DNA from 2 places in the Shouchella sp. JSM 1781072 genome. Region 1 is predicted to be linked to the other one. Evidence: predicted binding sites of a transcription regulator. Region 1 holds the regulator's gene; the other holds the start of a gene.

Region 1 (4,441 bases):
CAACAAAAATAACGTTCCAGCCATAAGCTTTAAAACGATCTTCAACACTTTCTGAAAACGACTCATGTAAATCTCCATCTAACGAGATATCATTTGAATCATAAAGAACAACAAGACGATTTAATTTTAAATGACCCGCAAGTGACGCTGCTTCTGCAGACACACCTTCCATTAAATCACCGTCTCCACAAATCGCATACGTGAAATGATCAACAATTTCATGGTCATCTGTATTGTATGTCGCAGCTAAGTGACGCTCCGCCATTGCCATCCCTACTGCCATTGCAACACCTTGCCCAAGTGGACCTGTTGTTGCTTCAACGCCTGCCGTATGACCATATTCTGGGTGTCCTGGCGTACGACTTCCTAACTGACGAAATGATTTCAAATCATCCAACGTCACATCATAACCTGTCAAATGAAGAAGGCTATATAAAAGCATGGAACCATGTCCTGCTGATAAGACAAAACGATCTCGGTTTGTCCACTCAGGGTTTGCTGGGTTATGATTCATGTGATTTGCCCATAAATCCAACGCCATTGGCGCTGCGCCCATTGGCATCCCAGGGTGACCTGAATTGGCTTTTTCAATACTATCAATTGAAAGTGTTCGAATGGTATTTACCGCTAATTCTTCAATATTGTTTTTCATTTGTTACACCCTTTCATTCTTCGTACGTTTCCATCATAAACAAAATAAAAAAAATGTACAAGCCTGACGGGAGCTTGTACATTTAGTGTGGTGGATTTTGTTTTTGTGCTTTACTATCTTTTAGCTTTTGCGGTGTCACATCCGTACCCTCTTCATCAACAACTTTAACGGAATGTAGTTGATTTTTAAATGTGGAGCGGAACGTATTTAAATATTCTTTTCGAAGCGCTTGCTGTTCGTCTTTTTGCTGCTTCGTTAATCCTGATGTCTTCGCTAGTTGAGACAGTTCATTGATTCGGTCTAATTTTGATTTTGATAACAACGTCAATCACCTATCCTTCGGTTGTCATCATAGCATCTTCATTTCATTAGATCAACTCATCTGATTTTGTTTGCTCGTATTGCTGAAAACGCCGATGTACCGTTGCTTTTGAACAATGATAACCTAACCCATTTAACGTTATCGCAATGTCATGAAACGTTAGCTTTTTCTCTCGCAATCTAACAATTTCTTCAATTGGGAGGTCTTTTTTACTGCGTCCCCCACTACCTGTATCTTTTAAGTTGCGCTCCGGATGATACCCTTTTTCAATCGCTTTTCTCATCCCGCGTTTGATTTTCAAGTTATGTAATTTTCGCTGGTACTCTTCCACGATGGCTACGATTTCAAAAACCATCTCGTCTGCTTCTGATAAATGTAATGCACCATCGTTGTGACATGTATAAATCGTAATGCCATACTTTTGAAGTTGATATAGAATAGCAGTCCTCGCTCTTCCCCTACCAATTCTCGTCTCGTCTGTTACAAGCAAATGCGTAAACGTTTGTTTTTTTGCTTGATCTAAAAGAAATAGAAGATTATCGCGATCCAAGTCATATCCACTAGCAACCTCAGAAAGACAATCGCTCACTTCTATTCCATGTTGATGAGCCATTTTCACTAATTCATCTTCTTGACGAGCTAAAGACGTTTGTTGACTTTCTTTATCCGTACTAACTCGACAATATAAAATGGCTTTATTTCGTTTCATACTGTACCTCCCACTGCAATGTTTCAGCGACTAACGATCATTTAAAAGGATTACGTGACTGTCCGTATTGCTGTTTCGATCCTCTACTTGCTCGTTCTCATCACCATCAAAGGATAACAAACTACTAAACATAAATAAAACAGTAATAATACCAGCAATAATAATTCCTTTTTCTTGATTCTTCTTCATTATCGATCACCCGTTCGTAAGAATATTTGTTCTTACTCTAAGATACTTCGAACTTTTGTTCGTGTCAAGCATTTTTAGAACTTATGTTTGCGTTCGTATGTTCGATGTGCTAAAGTAAAGATAACGAATACATAGATAAAGCAGGTGAAGAGGAGTGTCTAAATTATCTACTAGACAAGAAGAAATTTTATTATTTATTAAAGATGAAGTAAAAAAGAAAGGCTATCCGCCTTCCGTACGTGAAATTGGGGAAGCAGTAGGTTTAGCATCAAGCTCAACCGTACATGGTCATCTTGCTCGTCTTGAAAAGAAAGGATACATTCGTCGTGATCCTACGAAACCTCGAGCAATTGAAGTGCTTTCGCTTGAAGAAGCACTGGACGAGCCTTCCATTATTCGTGAACGTGCACGCTATATTCCTGTAATTGGTAAGGTTACAGCAGGTAGTCCAATTACAGCGATTGAAAATATCGATGACTACCTCCCCCTTCCAGATCATATGTCTGGTCATGAACAAGTGTATGCCTTAGTTATTCAAGGTGAAAGTATGATCGAAGCGGGTATTTTCGATGGGGACCAAGTCATTGTGAAGCAACAGCAAAGTGCTGATAATGGTGATATTATTGTTGCGATGACTGATGAAAATGAAGCCACCGTCAAACGTTTTTTCCGAGAAAAGAACTACATTCGCCTTCAGCCTGAAAATTCAACAATGAAGCCGATTATACTAGACAATTGTACGATTTTAGGAAAAGTCATTGGTGTTTTCCGAACGATCCATTAAACATAAAGAAAGAGCACCGGAAAACCCAGTGCTCTTTTTTTACGCCTTTATTGATGATGGGCTTGACTGTCAGCCTCATTCTCTTCTTTTTTACTTTCACTATTTAACATGATTTTTAAAACAATCGCGGTCAGAAGAAACAAGACGCCGGCACTAATAAATACATACGGAATACCAAAACTCGCTGCAATTAAACCGCCTGAGACCGGTCCTAATACGTTTCCTAAAAAACGAAAGCTTTGATTATAACCGAGCACTTCCCCTTGCATCGATACTGGACACGCTTGGCGAATAAACGCTGTCGTGCAAGGAATTAATCCTCCTACCGCTAAACCAAAGACGAAGCGTAACACAATTAATTGCCAGAGTGAATCAACGAATGCTTGCGGAATGAAAAACACACCAGACAAAATAAGTAAAATGAGCATTACCTTTTCATGGCCCATTCGATCACCTAGCTGTCCCCATTTTCGAGTTGACAATAAGTTCCCTAAACCGGTTATTGAAAACGCTAAACCGGCTAAAAATGCCATATTTTCAACTGGCCCGACTAAATCATTAACGAATAGAGCTAAAAGTGGCTGGACGCTAAACAATGCCATTTGAATAATGAGCGCTACAACCATTACCATGATTAGCATAGGGGAACGAACAATAAATGCCAGTACCTCTTTTGCTGCATATTTCCGCTTTTTCTCACCTTTTTCTTCATAAATCACTTCTTTTACCCCAAAAACAACAAGTAGTGATGCGAGGGTTAAGATTGACGCGGTCAATACAAACGTTAATTCCATTCCAACAGTATCTGCGATCAGACCTCCAAACAAAGGTCCTAGTAAACCTCCAGAAACAGTACCTGTCTGTAAAGTTCCGAGCGTTTCTCCTGCTGTACGCTTACTACTTTGTGCTGCAATTAGAGCCATTGATGCAGGGATAAACCCTGTCGCAAGCCCCATGAAAGCACGCAGAACAAACAATGCCTCAACAGATTGAACATACCCCATAAGAAATACCGAGATGGCAATCCCAAAACCAGTTCCAATGAGTACTTTTTTTCGTCCGTAACGATCTCCAATTCGTCCCCAAATTGGCGCAACGAGAAAAGCAACTAAGAAAGAAATACCGAAAACAAAGCCAGACCATCTTTGAACATCTTCACCTGAATATTGTCCGAACGATTCAATGTAAAGAGATAAAAATGGAATGACCATTGTCATACTTGCACCAACAAACAAGTTGGCAAACCACATAATCATTAAATTACGCTTTTCCGCTTTTATACTGATCACCTTCGTTGTCTAAAGATCTTCCTTGTTTATTTCGCAACTCTAAATATATGCGAAAAAAAAACAGCCGTCAAACGCTCTCTCCTAGCTAAATCTGTAAGAAAAGAGTCTAAACAGCCCGTTTTCTTTCATTTCATTCTCTTTTCACACATCCGAAAAAATTTCATAGGATGACTATAACCCATACATAGGAGGCGAATGGAATGGATCTTTCAGATGAAATGGTATTGCTTATCACCATTCTTGTCCTGTTTTTGTTACTTGTCATTGTAGGAATTATTTTATTTTATCTTTAACCGCTTCAAAAAAGCGAAAGTGTTTGGTAGCGTATTTCAACTAAATTCGTTACACTCACTCCAAGCAAACGAACTTGGTGACGGATCTCTCCATATTCAAACCACAATTCTTGCACATACTGATATAACGCTTCACTTGTGTGAACGTAATCAGGTAAACTAATCCGCCTCGTTATCGTTTCAAATGATCGATAGCGAATCTT
Region 2 (4,441 bases), on a different contig from region 1:
GCTAAACAGCGGGATTATACATCTTTATCTTTGCGCTCAAATGAAAACGAGCCAAATGACATCGACTTAGAACTTTTTCCGGAGCTGCCATTTGACTACTATTATTCAATCGAAACAGATAATGAAACGATCCATCGACTCGGTCTTTTTGATGAAGAAACGGACGAGATGTATCGCGCAACTTTAAATACACCAGAATTTGCAGCCACAGATCCAGATTCTTATCGTGCTGTTGTAAGCCTTTTTCACGCAATTGTGTCTTCAGCTAATGATGTAGATGAAGACCTTGTTGTTGATGAACGTGTTGCCTCTATGCCTCTTCTTGATAAACTACAGGATCGATCCGCTCACGATGTACAGGAAGAAACTGTTGATGAACATTCATCTGTCATGTCTATTCATTTTAAAGAAGAAGAGCACAGCTTTTTGGTTGAGTCGCACACTCTTTTTGATTCCATTACGATTTCTCTTCCACAAGGCTACGAGAAACGCGCTTTAGGTGAGAATTCGTATAGTTTTACAAACCGAGAGGATGATGAATTCAGTGCAATTACACTCATCGTCGGGTTAACGCACCCTGACATTCCTCTTGATCTGCATGTGAATGCTTTACGCTCATCAAATGAAGAATTACGAACAGAAGAATATCCGATGCTCGATGTTTTCGACTATGTGTTTGTAGAAGAAACCAATGAAACGGATACATTTCAGAGCGCTACGCTAATCAAAGAACGAGAAGATGATCGAATCTTTGAAGCATCAATTCGAACAACCGAGCCCTCTCTTGATGACCTTGCTTTTACGAAGCTCATGACTTCTTTATTAGATGTAACCGATAACGAGGAGGAGCCTGTTAAATAACCAGGCTTCTTTTTTATTTGTAATGACCTCCGATTTTTTTGCTTCGATCAAGAAATTGAGATGCTTGCGTTAACGAAGATGCGCGCTGAATGGAGACTTTTCCATATCGATCACGAATTTGATCCATCACGTAACCGATTTGAGAAAGTCGATCGCGATTTTGATTGTCATCAAGCAAACTCATTTGCCAATTTTGATCGCTTTGAAGATTGGTGATCCCTACGCTTACACGCCGAACTGGAAAACCGTCCCAGTATCGCTCTAAAAGCTTATTGACACCGTTAAACACTTCCATTGTAATATTCGTTTCAATTGGCAACGTTAGCTGCCGATGGATGCTTCGCTTCTCAACGTGGGTCGCTCCATTTAACCCTAAACTAATCGTCGCCCCCATCTTTCCAGCGTGACGAGCTCGTGAACACACCTCTTCACATAATTCCAGTAGCACAACATGCAAATCTGCTTTTTTTACATAGTCACGAGGTAAGGTCATCCCGTTTCCAAATCCCTTTCTTCCCGCGTGAGCCGCACGAGTTACCGGTGAGTAATCAACACCATTTGCCGACATCCATACAACCTGACCATGCAAGCCAAACTTTTCTTTAATACGCGCACCTTCTGTTTGCGCGAGCTGACCAATGGTGCGAATGCCCATGCTTTTAAAGTGGAGCTCCATCTTTTTCCCGACTCCAAATAAATCACCGATAGGAAGCGGCCACATTTCCAACTCAATCATATCTTTCGCTAATGTATGAACACCGTTTTTATTCTTTTTCGCAAATAAGTCACAAGCCAGTTTAGCAAGGACTTTATTTTCTCCAATGCCTATTCGCGCTCGTAAACCCATTTCATGTTTGATCCGTTCTTGAATGGTGTGGGCAATCTTTTGAGGACTACCAAATAAACGCTGACTGCCGGTCACGTCCATAAATTGTTCATCAATTGAATAAGGTTCTACTAAGTCTGTATATTCACCGATCAGTTTAGAAATTCGAATCGATACATCTACGTATTTCTGCATTCGAGGTTTGACAACGACGACGTCCGCACATTTTTGCTGGGCCTCATACAATCGTTCTGCATTTTGAATGCCTTTCGCTTTAGCAAGAGGGCATGCCGCTAAAATAACACCGCTTCGTCGATTCGGGTCTCCTGATACGACAAGAGGCCTCCCAGCATACTGTGGATTTTCCACATGTTCAACTGAAGCATAAAAAGACTCCATATCGATTAATAAAATCGCTTGTTCTTTCGTCATTTGTCTACCTCCTCTCGTATAGTATACCCGAATATACGTTCCTAAACTAGCTAATATGCGCATATGTGTTCGTTTATTTTTGGTATCGCCGCCGAATATTTCCAAAAAAAAAGACAAGCCTCCTTTTTCATAAGTGAGACTTGTCCTTTGTCACGCATTTTCCCAAAATATATAAATTGATAACCAATAAATTGGTTTAAACAAGAAAAAGCGTGGTATAGATACATATATCCATACCACGCCTTGTTATTAGTTCTACTCTTAATGCAAGCGTTTTGCACCTAGATATCTTGGACCCCAGTATACATTGTTAAGATCAGACACTTCAACACCACGTGAAGAACCAGTGTGAATGAACTTGTTATCGCCAATATAAATACCGTTGTGCGTCGGACCAGCTGCATATGTCTCAAAGAACACAATATCGCCAACGCTTGGAGAACTTACTGAAGTTCCAGCATTCCACTGAGCTGCTGCTGTACGAGGTACTTCAATTCCATTTTGACGGAAGATGTATTGAATCATTCCGCTACAATCAAAACCTGCAGTTGTTGTTCCTCCCCATAGATAAGGTACACCAATTACTGATTGAGCTGAAGAGATCAATCCTGAAACAACATTGCTTGAGCTAGCAGTAGATGTATTGCTTGTGTTCGTATTTGTTGCTGGCGCTGCATTATTATTTGTGCTTGGCGCTGGAGCGGCTGCATTTGAGCTCTCAGAAGCTGTAGACTCATTGTTTGAAGATGAGCTATTGTTTGAGCTTGTGCTCTCGCTTGAAGACGAGCTATTGTTTGAGCTTGTGCTCTCGCTTGAAGACGAGCTGTTATTTGAGCTTGTGCTCTCGCTTGAAGACGAGCTGTTGTTTGAGCTTGTGCTTTCGCTTGAAGACGAGCTGTCCGTGCTTGCAGGTGCTGGACTACCGTTAAGTGTACTTTGTGTACCTGATCCTACGATACCGTCAACAGAAATACCGTTTGTGCGTTGGAATTCCATAACTGCATTTTTTGTAATCTCACCATAGTACCCAGTTGGCTCTTGATTAAAATAGCCAAGTGTACGTAATTGTTGTTGTAATTCCGTTACATTTTCCCCACGTGTACCTACACGCATAGAAGATGACGTTGATTCTGAAGCTTGCTCTGTAGGCTCTGAAGTTTCTTCTGTTGTCGTTTCTGTTTCCGTCGTTGTTTCTTCAGGCTTTGTTTCTGCAGGCTTCGACTCTGTTGTAGTCGTTTCTGACGCTGCAGGTTGAGCATCTACGTTATTTAACGCCCCACGTGTCTCTGGACCAACAATCCCATCGATTAAACGTAACCCTTGTTCTTTTTGGAACGCAATGACTGCATCACGCGTAATTGAACCATAGTAGCCAGTAGAAGATTGGTTAAAGAAACCTAAAGAGCGCAACTCGTCTTGAAGATTTGTTACATTCTCTCCTCTACTACCAATTCGTAATAAATTTGATTGTTGTGTCGTTGTTTCTTTCTTTGTTTCTGTGTTTGAAGATTTTTTATCTAATAGCGCACCGAATGTCTCAGGCCCCGCAATGCCGTCCACTCGAAGGTTATTTTCTTTTTGATAATCCAATACCGCATCACGCGTATATGTACCAAAATAACCTGTTGCCGTATGATATGTAAAAAATCCTTTATCTTTAAGTATGTTTTGCAGTTCTGTTACATCTTGATGAGACATACCTTGTTTTAATACCTGATCACCGACTGCCGCTTCTGATTCCTGTGGAGCAACTGCTACAACTCCAGCAACAACGGCTGAAGAGAATAAAAATTTGTTTAAAGTTGATTTACTCAAGAGAATGCCTCCTCAAAATTTTAAGATTGATCTAGTTTGTTATGACATGAATGTGTAAGTTAAAATACTACATTATCTTCTTCGACAAGATTGACTAAATTTTACACGATATTTCGCTTCTAATCTATCAATGTAATCAAAATGTAATATTACAATTGTAAGAGAAAACGTCAAAATCCCGATACTATCCCCGTTTTTTGCAGAAAAAAATTTTTCCAATCAGTAGATTACTAGCTTAATGAGACAAAAAAACTCGGTGTCATTTAGACACCAAGTCTATTAAACCGTTTTTATTGTGTAAAGTGACGCTATTATTAGTAAGCAATACGATCGATTTAAAATGGCGAACGCTTTTTCCCCATTGGCACAAGGGCAACAGTCGTTTACGCTTCGCTATTACTTGCGCTCACCGTGTCTTCTTTGACTCGGCCATTACGATCTATTTTGAAATTCAAGCAATCACTTCACAAGACCCTTTGCTTTAATATGTCCTGCCAAGGCATACAG

The links. The regulator LexA, encoded in region 1, represses DNA repair genes until DNA is damaged. The targets are predictions, from matches to a motif close to CGAACATATGTTCG.
Region 2: a site for LexA is predicted at 2,148-2,161, ahead of ACE1TH_RS16650 (DNA polymerase IV). Genes of this name have one in related genera too.

Annotation. Positions count from the first base shown of each region.
Region 1 is NZ_JBHFQE010000001.1:903,382-907,822, reverse strand. It holds gene tkt (transketolase) at 1-652, opposite strand, end outside; gene ACE1TH_RS04810 (DUF896 domain-containing protein) at 735-974, opposite strand; gene ACE1TH_RS04805 (YneB family resolvase-like protein) at 1,021-1,683, opposite strand; gene ACE1TH_RS04800 (hypothetical protein) at 1,714-1,872, opposite strand; gene lexA (transcriptional repressor LexA) at 2,027-2,656, shown strand; gene ACE1TH_RS04790 (MFS transporter) at 2,704-3,912, opposite strand; gene dinB (DNA polymerase IV) at 4,244-4,441, opposite strand, start outside.
Region 2 is NZ_JBHFQE010000003.1:528,407-532,847, forward strand. It holds gene ACE1TH_RS16645 (hypothetical protein) at 1-861, shown strand, start outside; gene ACE1TH_RS16650 (DNA polymerase IV) at 875-2,119, opposite strand; gene ACE1TH_RS16655 (C40 family peptidase) at 2,381-3,934, opposite strand; gene ACE1TH_RS16660 (agmatinase family protein) at 4,394-4,441, opposite strand, start outside.